One region of the Shewanella sp. 10N.261.52.F9 genome, then DNA from elsewhere that is predicted to be linked to it. Evidence: riboswitches for the same ligand, from Rfam matches in the RefSeq annotation. Region 1 holds a riboswitch; the other holds the start of a gene.
What was found. A riboswitch is a leader RNA that binds a small molecule or an ion and turns the genes downstream of it on or off. The one in region 1 is predicted to bind lysine.
Positions count from the first base shown of each region.

Region 2: it holds a riboswitch for lysine, as region 1 does, so the genes downstream of both, AB4298_RS14825 (Na+/H+ antiporter NhaC family protein) here and lysC (lysine-sensitive aspartokinase 3) in region 1, are expected to answer to the same signal.

Region 1 is NZ_JBFRNX010000013.1:212,719-219,285, forward strand. It holds gene AB4298_RS09990 (succinylglutamate desuccinylase/aspartoacylase family protein) at 1-317, opposite strand, end outside; gene lysC (lysine-sensitive aspartokinase 3) at 375-1,781, opposite strand; lysine riboswitch at 1,935-2,116, opposite strand; gene AB4298_RS10000 (DUF3293 domain-containing protein) at 2,219-2,647, opposite strand; gene arcA (two-component system response regulator ArcA) at 3,210-3,926, shown strand; gene AB4298_RS10010 (S9 family peptidase) at 4,380-6,567, opposite strand, start outside.
Region 2 is NZ_JBFRNX010000023.1:74,193-80,759, forward strand. It holds gene AB4298_RS14820 (M3 family metallopeptidase) at 1-1,802, shown strand, start outside; gene AB4298_RS14825 (Na+/H+ antiporter NhaC family protein) at 2,039-3,619, opposite strand; lysine riboswitch at 3,700-3,922, opposite strand; gene AB4298_RS14830 (electron transfer flavoprotein subunit alpha/FixB family protein) at 4,129-5,052, opposite strand; gene AB4298_RS14835 (electron transfer flavoprotein subunit beta/FixA family protein) at 5,052-5,801, opposite strand; gene AB4298_RS14840 (H-NS histone family protein) at 6,158-6,550, shown strand.

The sequences.
Region 1 (6,567 bases):
TCAAGGTACTCACGGTTCCAATTAACTCCGGTTATCGGATCAAAACGGCCTAAAGTAAACTCACCACTCTTTTGGTTAATCCCCAACGGATTAGCTAAAGGCAGCAAAGTTACCTCACCTTTTACATCCATAGTTTCCAATCGTTTCATCAATTGAAAAATAACCGCATTACCTTGCACTTCAGCACCGTGAACATTCGCTTGAATAAACACCTTTGGCGCATTGTTGCAAGTGGCTTCGATACGATAAACCGGAACAGTAAGTTCCTGCCCGGTTGCCAATTCACCCACCTTAAGGTGTGACTGGGTAAAGCTCATAAAATATCAACTTCCTCATCTGCTAGGCTCATATAAACCTAGATTATGCATTACATATCAAGCTTCAAATAAGTTCTCATGAAGTGCTCGGATCACATTGCCCGCTTCCGATTCATCGACCAAAATACACAAGTTATGTGGGCTTGCTCCTTGGCAAATCATGCGCACATTGTAGGCTTCTAACACTTCAAAAACCCGGCGGCATACGCCAGCTGTAGAAGCAATATTGTTACCAATCACCGCAACTAGTGCTAAATTCTCTTCCACTCGTACTCGGCAATGTTGTGATAGCTCTTGTAACAGAGCCTCGCTCAGCAAGCCTTGGCCACTTGAGTCTGAGCCTGTTTTATCTAGAGTAAGTGCAACATTCACCTCTGATGTAGTGATCAAATCAACACTAATCTTATGCTTAGCTAAAGTGGCGAAAGTCTCAGCTAAGAAACCTTGGGCATGTAACATCTGTAAGCTATGAAGGTTTAGCAAAGTTTGGTCGCGTCGTAGTGCTACAGCGCGATATACAGGTTCGCTAGATACCTTGTGACGGATCCAAGTGCCACCTTGTTCTGGCGCCCAACTTGAGCCAACAAACACCTGAATCTTTTGTCTAACCGCCGGCAATATAGTTGCAGGGTGTAAAACCTTAGCGCCAAAAGTCGCCATCTCAGCCGCTTCATTGAAACTGATTTCAGCAATCGGCGTAGCGTTAGGTGCAAGTCTTGGGTCAGTGGTATAAATGCCTGCCACATCGGTCCAGATCTCAACTGCATTAGCCTGCAAGGCTTCTGCCAATAAAGCTGCAGAGTAATCACTACCTCCACGACCTAAAGTCGTGGTATTGCCTTCGCTGTCGGCGCCAACAAAACCCTGCGTGACAATCACTTGGTCCGTGAGTAATGGCTGTAAATGTGCAGCCGTAAGCTCTGCTATCAGCTCAATTTGCGGTTCTGCACGCCCATGATGACTGTCTGTACGCAGTACTTGGCGAACATCAAATGCTGCAGAGCAGGCTCCTTTGTCTCTAAGGACCGCAGCAAAAAAGACTGATGAACACATTTCGCCTTGAGACAATAACTCATCCATCACCGCTTTGCTTCGCGTCAACTTAAGACGCTCGCTTAACGTAGCGATATGGCTAAGTACTTTATCAATTTGCGCAGCAACATCACTAGGATTGCCTAATCTATCGAGGATCTGATATTGAATTGAGGCAATACTTTTAATTAAAGCTTTCGACTGTTCCGAGCTGGTTTCTTCTTGGGTTAACGCCACTAACTTATTAGTGACACCGCTTGAAGCGCTTACCACCACCACTCGTGTTTGTGGGTTACTGATAATAATATCGGCACAGCGCTGCATAGCTTCATAATCGGCAACCGATGTACCACCAAATTTGGCAACTCGCAGTAAAGGAATATCTGCCAGTGCTTCTGTTGAACTGGCTGTAGAATTTGGAATTACAGGCATAACGAGCCCCCCTCATTTGCTAACAAAAGGTAAGGCTGACACGGGTAAAAATGAGTGTTTTTTTGAACAACTAACATGAATAAGCTCCGAACTAACTTCGTTCGAAGAGCCTGGTGCTATGATATGCACCCCAAAAGATGGGAAACAGCGATCGTCACCAGAAGCTCTCCACCATAATAAATATCGGTGACAATCGCCAGGATTCAGCCTGCACGACCAACATTCAAGCACAACCAAATTTGCTATGAATATCTCGGCGCTAATCTCCCTCATAAGTTATCAACGGGTTTGGCCCCTTAAACTTACTACCTAGTTAGCGCTCCTCTTCTGCACTCATTTTCTATACTAGCTATGTTTGCTTTGTATACAAAAACAAGAATCTGAAAAATATCAAAATTTAACCAATCAAGTCAACGGAAATCTAATTTGATTTAGTTTTAAGCAATATCAGGCAGATCTAACACCCAATCCACCCTTGGAGAAAATGCACCGAGTGAGGTTTCCTCTCTCGACATTAGACATGGCACTAGCTGCAAAGTATCAGCTTCTATATAAAAGATAGCGTTCTGATTAAACAAACAACCTAGCCTGACTGCCGATGCTTTATCAGTCGAAACAGCCCAACTTTTTTCCATATGAGAACGATCTTGAGAAGCACCGATCATCGCGCGATAAGGTAAGCCTAATCTGTTTATTTCATGTTGCAACTTGCGATCTAACAGCCCATTTTGGCAAGGAGACAACAGCTCTCCTTTCGGGTTATAAGCGGTGATAATAGCGAAGGATAATTGCGTAGATAACATTTGAGTAAAGAGAAACTCTGTTTGTTGATAGTAATGCCAGAGGCTGTCGACTGAGTTATTCATTGCTAACAAATTCTCCGTTTTAGGTGCGATTATTATAGCAAACTCGTTAGCGCTTCCCAGTCCAGTGATATAGATCACAGAAAGAGATTTTACCAAAACCAATAAAATCAAATAGATAGTTTTGCAATAGTGATCTAAATCATATCGTCGAGGAATTTTATTAACATTTCATTTGTTAACAAATGCCTAAAACGAGTACAATAAGGCTCGTTGATTAGCTCACTCTGATACATGTAACGAACACATTTTGTTACACATACCAGAAACAGACAGAAGAGTAATCCACACAGCTGTATCAAATGTGAACTATTGTTGATTTAACATTTAAACTTGATAAAAAACGGTAGCTAAGGAAACTTTTTCTACTATTGTTAATCAAAGTTTAAACAGTTCACGTTTTTCCATATGTGAGATACCCATACTTTGCTAGCGCATGCAGTGTGTTGCTGTTTCGAACCAAATTTGAAAGCACCTACGTGTATCAGTGAATTATCAGCATAACTAGATGGAGTATAACCTTTTTATACTCATGGTTAGAATTGACAGAAATTAGGTAATTAATATGCAAAACCCGCACATTCTGATTGTTGAAGATGAAGCAGTAACAAGAAACACACTTAGAAGTATTTTTGAAGCAGAAGGATATGTGGTAACTGAAGCCAATGACGGCGCTGAAATGCATAAGGCTATGCAAGACAACAAAGTTAACTTGGTAGTTATGGATATTAACTTACCAGGTAAAAACGGCCTTTTATTAGCTCGTGAACTTCGTGAAATTAATAACATCGGTCTAATCTTCCTAACTGGCCGTGATAACGAAGTTGATAAGATTTTGGGTCTTGAAATTGGTGCTGATGATTATATCACTAAGCCATTCAATCCACGTGAATTGACAATCCGTGCTCGTAACCTATTAACTCGCGTTAATAGCACTGGTACAGATTCAGAAGAGAAAAGTGCAGTTGAGTTCTACCGTTTCAACGGTTGGAGCCTTGAAATCAACAGTCGCTCTCTAGTAAGCCCACAAGGTGAGTCGTACAAGCTACCACGCAGCGAATTCCGCGCGATGCTTCACTTTGTAGAGAACCCAGGTAAGATCCTAAGCCGCGCAGACCTTCTAATGAAGATGACTGGCCGCGAGCTTAAGCCACATGACCGTACAGTTGACGTAACAATCCGTCGTATTCGTAAGCACTTCGAAAGCTTACCAGATACGCCAGAAATCATCGCAACTATTCACGGTGAAGGTTACCGTTTCTGTGGTAGCTTGGAAGATTAATTCCAAGTCCCACAACTTATACTGTTTCTCAGTATAAACTGAAAAGCCAGTCGATTGACTGGCTTTTTTTATGGCTGATATTTATATTTCGGCAGCGATGCTGTTGTTATATTTGCAGCTACAATTGTTATTATCAGAGCTTGCTTAAACCTCAATAAGATTAATATTTGTTTAAGATAAACCTTAAATTAATATATACCTAAAAAGTAATAGTAAAATTTATTTAGCTTATTCAAAAGTACTATAAGTATTGGCTTAGCCATAATAGCTTAGCAGGCCAATCCATAAGGCTCTTATAAAAAGCCTCTTTAAGCGAAATAACAAACTTAACTTAGACGGTTAAGTAAAATTAATGATACCGTCTAGCCAAGTGTGCATTAAACTAATTTCGACAGCCAAGTAAACTAATAAACTGTCAACTAAGCCCTTTATATTAATAAAAAAACATTCAAATTAGTGCTTTAGATTTCGGTCTAAAAAGTCAGCTAACGAGCGATATAAGTGCACTCGCACCTTTTCACCACGCATCGAGTGCTTAGAGCCTGGATAATCGATCATCTGGAACAACTTGCCTTCATCCTGCAGCGCCTTGTAAACCCGAGTACTGTTTTCAAATAATACGTTATCGTCAGCCATGCCATGGTACATCAGCAATCCTGACTCATAGCCACCAACATACGGCAGCACACTACTCGCCTCATAGCCTTTAGCATTGGTGTTAGGATTCCCCATATAACGCTCTGTGTAGTGAGTGTCATACAAAGACCAGTCAGATACCGGTGCACCAGAAATTGCCGCTTTAAAGTAGTCTGGCGCTTTAAATAGGCTCATTAGTGCCATGTAGCCGCCATAGCTATGACCATAGATAGCAATGTTGTCACTATCAACGTAAGGCAGAGTACGCAGGTGATCCACGCCCACCTTTTGATCATTCACTTCTACTTCACCAAGCTGCTTGTAAATCACATATTCAAACTTGGTACCGCGATGAGCTGAGCCACGGTTATCGAGCTGATAAACAATATAGCCTTGCTGCAATAAGTGTTGAGTAAAGTAGTCTTGATGACTCCAGCTATTGACTACCAGCTGTGCATGAGGGCCACCATATACGCGCACCACAACCGGATACTGCTTGTTAGCATCAAAGTTAGTGGGTTTGAACAGACGATACTGCAGCATTTGGCCGTCTTCAGCTTTTAGCTCGCCAAACTCTGGTACTTGCCACAAACCAAAGTAGTTATAAAGTGGATGACCCTTTTTAACCTCATTTTGCTCTACCCAAGCGAGACGCTTGCCGCTTTGATCATGCAAGCTCACCTGTGGTGGCTGTGACAAACTACTGAAGTAATCAAGGTATACTGGTTTGTTGTCGGCAAATACCGTTGAATGCATGCCGCTACGCTGGCTAATGCTTTCAACCTTGCCACCAGCGAGAGCGACGCGGTAAAGCTGCTTCTCAGTAACTTTGGTTTTACGGCCAGTAAAGTAAACTTCACCGATTTTTTCATCGATATACTCAACGGCATCAACCGCCCAATCACCGGAGGTTAGCTGACGGATCACTTTGCCGTCTAAGCCAATCAAATACAGATGGTTAAAACCATCACGCTCAGACGCCCAGATAAACGCCTTTTGCTGCTTTAAAAAGTGCAGGTCGTCATTAAGGTTGACCCAAGCCTCGCTGCGCTCTTTAACTAAGTCTTTATCATTTTTTATATCATCAATTGCTACAACGCGCAGATCGAGCGCTTGCTGATCGCGGCTCTGCCATTGATACGACAAATGTTTGCTATCAGGCAACCATTTAACCCGTGGCAAGTAGATATCAGTGTCTTTACCTAAATCCACCCAAGCGACTTGTTTATCTTTAAGCGTCACTACGCCAAGCTCAACTTTGACGTTATTCTCGCCAGCATAGGGATAACGCTGCTCGGTCAGCTTAATTCCGTCGGCATAAATTTCATTGCGGGTAACCAATTCCACGCCCGATTCATCGATGCGAGTATAGGCAATCGCCGACTCATCTGGCGCCCACCAGTAGCCAGTCATTCTACCCATCTCTTCTTGGGCAACAAACTCAGCCATAGCGTTTTTAATCGCGCCGCCACCATCAGTGGTTAATGCAGTAATGTCCTGAGTTTTTAAGTCCAACACATACAAGTTTTGCTCACGCACAAATGACACTAAGTGCCCTTTAGGTGACAATCTCGCATCAGTAGCAAAGCCTTCACCCGTTGCCAGTAACTTGACCTTGTTATCTGCAACCGAGTAGTAATACAACTGACCCGCAGCAGGGATTAGAATCGCCTCGCCATCTTTAGACCAAAAGTATTCCATGATCCCTTGACCATAAATACGCTGACGCTCACGGCGAGCTTTTTCTTCGTCAGACAGTTCACCGGCTTCAAGTTTATCCGCATCAATTAGCAGGCTTTGCTTACCACTTGCCACATCCATCTGCCACAAGTCATACAAATGTTGATTGTCTTTACGTCCAGCAAGATAGGTAACACGCTTGCCATCCGGTGACAGCTTTAACCCACGAGGGCTGCTACCAGCAAGCGCTGGGGAAGCGTACATACGCTCAATAGTGAGTGGCTCAGTGCCACCGGGGAGTGATGATGCTTGAGCTGCTGTAGAG
Region 2 (6,567 bases), on a different contig from region 1:
TTTACAACCTAGCCGGTACTGATAGCAATCCCACACTGCGTAAAATTCAAAGCGAAATGGCGCCAAAAATGGCGGCTCACTCAGACAATATTAATTTAAACCCAGAACTATTTAAGCGTATAGAAACCCTATATCAGCAAAGAGATAGCTTAAATTTGTCGTCTGAAGAGAATCGCTTAGTTGAGGTTTACTACAAACGTTTTGTACGTGCGGGTGCCAAACTAACTGAAGATCAAAAGCAACAGATCCGTGTGCTTAATGAAGAGCAGTCAACGCTAACTAACGAGTTTGCACAGCGCTTAATGCGCTTAACCAAAGAGATTGCGATAATTGTTGATTCAAAAGCTCAGTTAGCCGGTTTATCGGAGGCTGCTATCAATGCTGCTGCTACTAACGGTCACGCAGGTAAGTATCAACTAAACATTACCAATACCACACGTCAGCCAGTACTAACTCAGCTGCAAGACAGAGAGTTGCGTCAGCAGATCTGGCAAGCATCGGCAGAGCGTGGGCTTAAAGGTAAAAATGAAACCGCTTCATTGGTTGCCAGACTTGCACAACTGCGTGCCGAACGTGCCGAGTTACTTGGTTATAAAAACTGGGCTGAATATCGCCTAGAGCCACAAATGGCTAAAACGCCTGAAGCCGTATACAAGATGTTTGGCTCTATGGTGCCAGCGGTGATTAAAAACACCGAAAAAGAAGCGGCTGATATCCAAGCGATGATCAACCAAACTGGTGGCGACTTTGAGCTAGCGCCGTGGGATTGGGCGTATTACGCTGAACTTGTACGTCAAGAAAAATACGACTTAGATGAAAGTGCAATTACGCCGTACTTTGAATTTGACCGTGTACTAGAAGATGGTGTGTTCTTCACCTTACAAGCGCTATATGGTGTGACGCTTAAACCACGCCCAGATCTGCCAGTTTACCATGAAGATGTAAAAGCCTACGAAATGTTCGATGAAGATGGCAGCAGCATGGCTATTTTCTACGCCGATTACTTCTCACGTGAAGGTAAGCGTGGTGGCGCGTGGATGAGTTCATTTGTGGCCCAATCTGAGTTATTAAACAACAAGCCTGTTGTGATTAACGTAATGAACATTAAAAAAGCGCCAGCTGGTGAGCCAACATTTGTTAGCTACGATGAAGTCACCACTATGTTCCATGAAATGGGCCACGGTACTCACGGCATGTTCTCAAAAGTGAAATACCCAACACTGTCAGGCACATCAGTATCACGCGACTTTGTTGAGTTCCCATCAACCTTTGAAGAAGATTGGGCTGCGCACCCTAAAGTGTTAGCCAACTACGCCAAGCACTATGAAACTGGTGAGCCTATTCCAAAAGAGCTACTTGAAAAGCTATTAAAATCACGCAGCTTTAACCAAGGTTTTGACACCTTAGAGTATATGTCAGCAGCCCTATTGGATCTTGAGTGGCACACACTTAAGGCCGGTAGCCCACTGCAAGATGTTGCTAGCTTTGAAGCGGCTGCACTTAAAAAGCACGGCGTCAATCTACCAGCAGTACCGCCACGTTATAAGTCAACTTACTTTGCCCATGCGTTCCCAGGTGGTTACTCAGCAAGTTACTACGCCTACATGTGGAGTGAAATTCTAGCAGCTGATGCGTTTGCTTACGTACAAACTCAAGGCGGGCTTGACCGTGAAATCGGTATGAAGTTTAGAAAAACCATTCGCGAAGTGGGCAACACAGTGGCACCTATGGATGCTTACAAAGCCTTTAGAGGCCAAGAGCCAACAACTGAAGCACTGCTAGAGCGTCGTGGCTTAAACTAACGTTAGAGCGTCGTGGCTTAATCTAATCCGGCTCAAGGTTAGTCTGCAATAAGCAGAGCGAGTGTTAACGCTAAAGCTTAAAATGAAAGCTCCCTAATCTGGGAGCTTTTTTTATATCTAATGATTCCTAGCTTTCCTTAGCAAAAATTTCAGCCAATAAAAAACCGCTCGATAAAGAGCGGTTTTAATTATCTTTGGAATTAGCCTTTAATCACTAAGCCAATGATAATGTCGCCTTACTGCTTACATGCTGCATCAGGCGAACAGGCTTTAATGCGTAGCACAATAATACTAATCACGAACAATACGCTACAAGCAACCAGACCTGCAGTAACAGACTCAGTGAAACCTAATACTAGATAACCCACCATGCTGATCCCTGCAACAATCAACGCGTAAGGCAGCTGTGTCATTACGTGGTCAATGTGATGACAGTTAGCACCTGTTGACGACAAAATCGTAGTATCTGAAATCGGTGAACAATGGTCACCAAATACCGCACCAGCAAGCACTGATGCAAGCATTGGTAGCATCATGCCGGTGTGACTACCCATCGCCATATCTGCTGCAATTGGCAACATGATACCGAAGGTACCCCAGCTAGTGCCGGTTGAGAAAGCGGTTAAACCTGCAAGAATAAACAACACAGCAGGTAACATCGCAAATGGAATATTACCGGTTGCTAGGCTTGCCATGTACTTACCTGTTTCTAGTTGACCAATCACACCTGCGATTGTCCAAGCAAAAAGTAAGATATAGATAGCAGGTAGCATCGACTTAGCGCCTTCAAACAGGCCTTTTGCGATCATCGATTTAGCAACGCCTTGGTAAATAACTAGCGCTAGTGTTACCGCTAATCCAATTGCAGCACCAAAGAATAGTGATGAACCGACGTCGGTATTTTCGAAAGCACCAATCAAGCTAAACTCAGCACCTTTTGCTGCTAATGCATCACCGCCGCTACTAACCATAAAGTAGAAAGTAGCAAACACAAGTACTGTGATCGGTAGGAATAAGCCCATGATCTTACCTGTATCCGCTTCTGGTAAGTCTGAGTTAGCTCCAGGTGGCAAACCTTTAGACTCGTCATAAAGCTCACCTTTTTGCGCTCTTAACTCATGTTGACGCATAGGACCAATGTCAAGACCCATTAAGGCAACACAAAGCAATAATAGCAGTGCAAAAATCGCGTAGAAGTTCATTGGGATCATCTGCACGAACACACTTAAGTGGCCGGTATCAGTAAAACCATGAGCAGTTAAGATGCCGCCAATCAAAGCGATAATGTATGCTCCCCAGCTTGATACAGGTGAGATAACACAAATCGGTGCGGCAGTTGAGTCCAGCAAATAAGCCAGTTTACTGCGTGAAATGTAGTATCTGTCAGTAAGTGGTCTTGCCACACTACCTACAACTAAACTATTGAAGTAATCATCAATAAATACCACACAACCTAAAAACATAGTTAATAGTTTGGCGTCGCGTTTATTACGAATATGAGTACGAGCCCAGTCAGCAAAAGCTCTCGCTGAACCACTTACGGTGATTAGCGCAGTGATCATTCCTAGTAATACTAAGAAGCCAAGAATATAGAGGTTCCAGCTGTTAAAAGCTCCATCATCCCATACTAGAGCTGACACTTTTTCTCCAAGATATTGTGCTGTTTGCATGGCAGAAAAATCGGTAAGCAATAAAGCTCCCAATAAAATGCCCACACCTAAGGAGAGTAAAACACGACGCGTTAACATCGCCAGTACGATTGCGACTACCGGAGGTAGTAGCGATAAAGCCGAATCGGCATAGCTTATAATTGTCATTTTTTTAATTTCTTCGCTAAATACGAATGGAGGCCGACTGAACTGGTGGGATATAGCAATAGATATCTGATTACACCTGTCCTATCAGTAGCGCTCCATAGCCATATTAATGGTTCGTCATTAATATAAAAATCTCTTATCTTCCAGATAAGAGATACTATGGCAGTGCTGTCCCTATTTGGTCACAGCCCCAGCAACAAGCCCCGATATGCTATGTCACTTCGGCATCAAATCCTTTCTCGATAGATCAGCGGAATCACCCTACTTATCGATACTGATATTTAATGCACCTCTACTTCTCAGGACGCAATTTAAGACTAGCTCAAAAAGCGTGACGGACATAAAAACATAAGCGGCTTTAGAGATGCTACCCTAAAGCCGCTTATCGTGACACAGATCACACACAATACCAAATAACACCTACACTGGTTAACACAAATAAAACCGTATATTCACAACCGACTTGAGATTGCTGTTAACCGCGTTATCGGTATGACCGCGCGAATCGATTAAAGTTGAGCCAGTAATTGTGGTACAGCTTCAAACAGATCAGCTTCAAGACCGTAGTCTGCCACCTGGAAAATAGGTGCTTCAGGATCTTTGTTTATCGCCACAATCACTTTAGAATCTTTCATACCTGCAAGATGTTGAATAGCACCAGAAATACCTACCGCTATATACAAATCAGGTGCAACAATCTTACCCGTTTGACCAACTTGTAAATCGTTTGGCACATAACCGGCATCAACTGCAGCACGAGACGCGCCCAATGCACCACCGAGTTTGTCAGCTAGTTGCTCTAAAATACCGAAGTTTTCGCTGTTACCTAATGCACGACCGCCAGATACCACTACCGATGCGCTACCCAATTCTGGACGCTCTGACTCTGTTAAGCTTTGCTCAACAAATTCAACTTGTGGCGAAATATCTTGTGAAAGCGTAACTAACTCTGCACTACCATCTGTTGCGACGGCATCAAAAGCGCTTGAACGTATTGTCATCACTTTCTTGTCATCTAAGCTTTGCACAGTCGCTAATGCGTTACCCGCATAAACTGGACGAACAAATGTATCGCTACTCACCACTTCAATGACTTCAGATAACTGAGATACATCAAGTAACGCTGCAACACGCGGCAGTACATCTTTACCAAAGCTAGAAGCTGCAGCTAAAACATGCTCGTAATCAGCAGCAATAGCCAACATAAGGTCTGATACGTTTTCAGCAAGATGATTAGCGTAAGATGCAGAGTCAGCGACTAAAACATTACGTACTCCATTTAGTTTTTGTGCTTCTGTGGCTACTGCAGCGCAGTCGTGACCAACAACTAATACATCAATGTCACCACCAATCGCTTGGCCACAAGCCACAACTTTAGCGGTATCGAGTTTTAAGCTAACGTTATCGTGTTCTGCTAATACTAAAATCGCCATTAGATCACCTTCGCTTCATTTTTTAACTTTTCAACTAGCTCTTCAACAGAACCCACCATAATGCCACCGCTGCGTTCTGCTGGCGGAGCCACTTTAATAATGTTTTGATGAGATTTAAGTGTTACGTCAAAATCAGTAGGCGTTAACGACTCAAGTGGCTTGCGCTTAGCTTTCATAATATTAGGTAGCTTGGCATAGCGAGGCTCGTTCAAACGTAGATCTGCAGTAACTACCGCAGGCAGTGATAAGTTAACTGTTTGCAGGCCGCCATCTATTTCACGCGTAACGACTAACTTGTCGCCATCGAGCTTTACTTCAGAAGCAAAAGTTGCCTGAGGCATTTTAGCGATAGCTGCAAGCATTTGCCCGGTTTGGTTATTGTCACCATCAATAGACTGCTTACCTAAGATAACCAGTTGCGCTTGCTCTTTTTGTTGTACAGCATGAATCAACTTAGCGATTGAAAGAGGCACTAAATCTTCGTCAGTTTCAATATGGATAGCGCGATCAGCGCCCAATGCTAATGCCGTTCTTAATTGCTCTTGTGACGCTTTAGGTCCAATACTTAATACCACAATTTCAGAGGCGCTTCCGGCTTCCTTTAAACGAACGGCTTCTTCAACAGCGATTTCACAAAATGGGTTAATCGCCATTTTCAAGTTTGCGGTATCAACACCGGTATTGTCAGCGTTAACTCTGACCTTTACGTTGGCATCGACGACACGTTTAACTGGCACCAATACTTTCATAGGGCTTCCTTCTTACGTCTCTTATAATGATTGGGATTAAGCAACCTAACAGCAATATATTACCAAGCTGCGATTACCAAAATTAAGCTCACTTTACGTGCTGTTAACGTTAACGTCAACTAGGTTTCAAACACCTGTTCATTCAGGTTGACACTACATAACATTTGCTTGAATTAAACAGCTATAAAACATTTATTAACCGACCATATTCGTTCTGTTATTCAATTTAACTAATAAAGGTTTTAAATAATGAATATGTATAATTCCAAAATAATATTTGATCCTCAGACAAATAGTTTCTATTATTTACGCAATTAATGTTATTCCCTCTTATTCTTAATCGGACCTAAATAATTATGAGCGATTTTCTTGAAATATTGACGCACGGCCGTCGCTTTAAAGCTGCAGTAAAAGAGTTATCACTTAATGATTTAAAAGAACTAGCAGTTAAGTTAGATAAAATTATTGAAGAAAAAGCTTCTCAGCAAGCAGAAGAACAAGAAGCAATGGCAGAACGTAATGCTAAGATCGAAGAGATCCGTAAGCAAATGGAAGCAATTGGTTTATCTGTAGATGATATTGGTGGTGCTGCAGTTAAAGCTGCTCCTAAAAAGCGTGCTCCACGCCCAGCTAAATACCAAATTGAAGTTGAAGGCGAAATGGTTCAATGGACTGGTCAAGGCCGTATGCCAACAGTATTTAAGAACCAGCTTGAACAAGGCCGTACTATGGAAGACTTCTTGATCTAACTTCAAGTCGACCTATT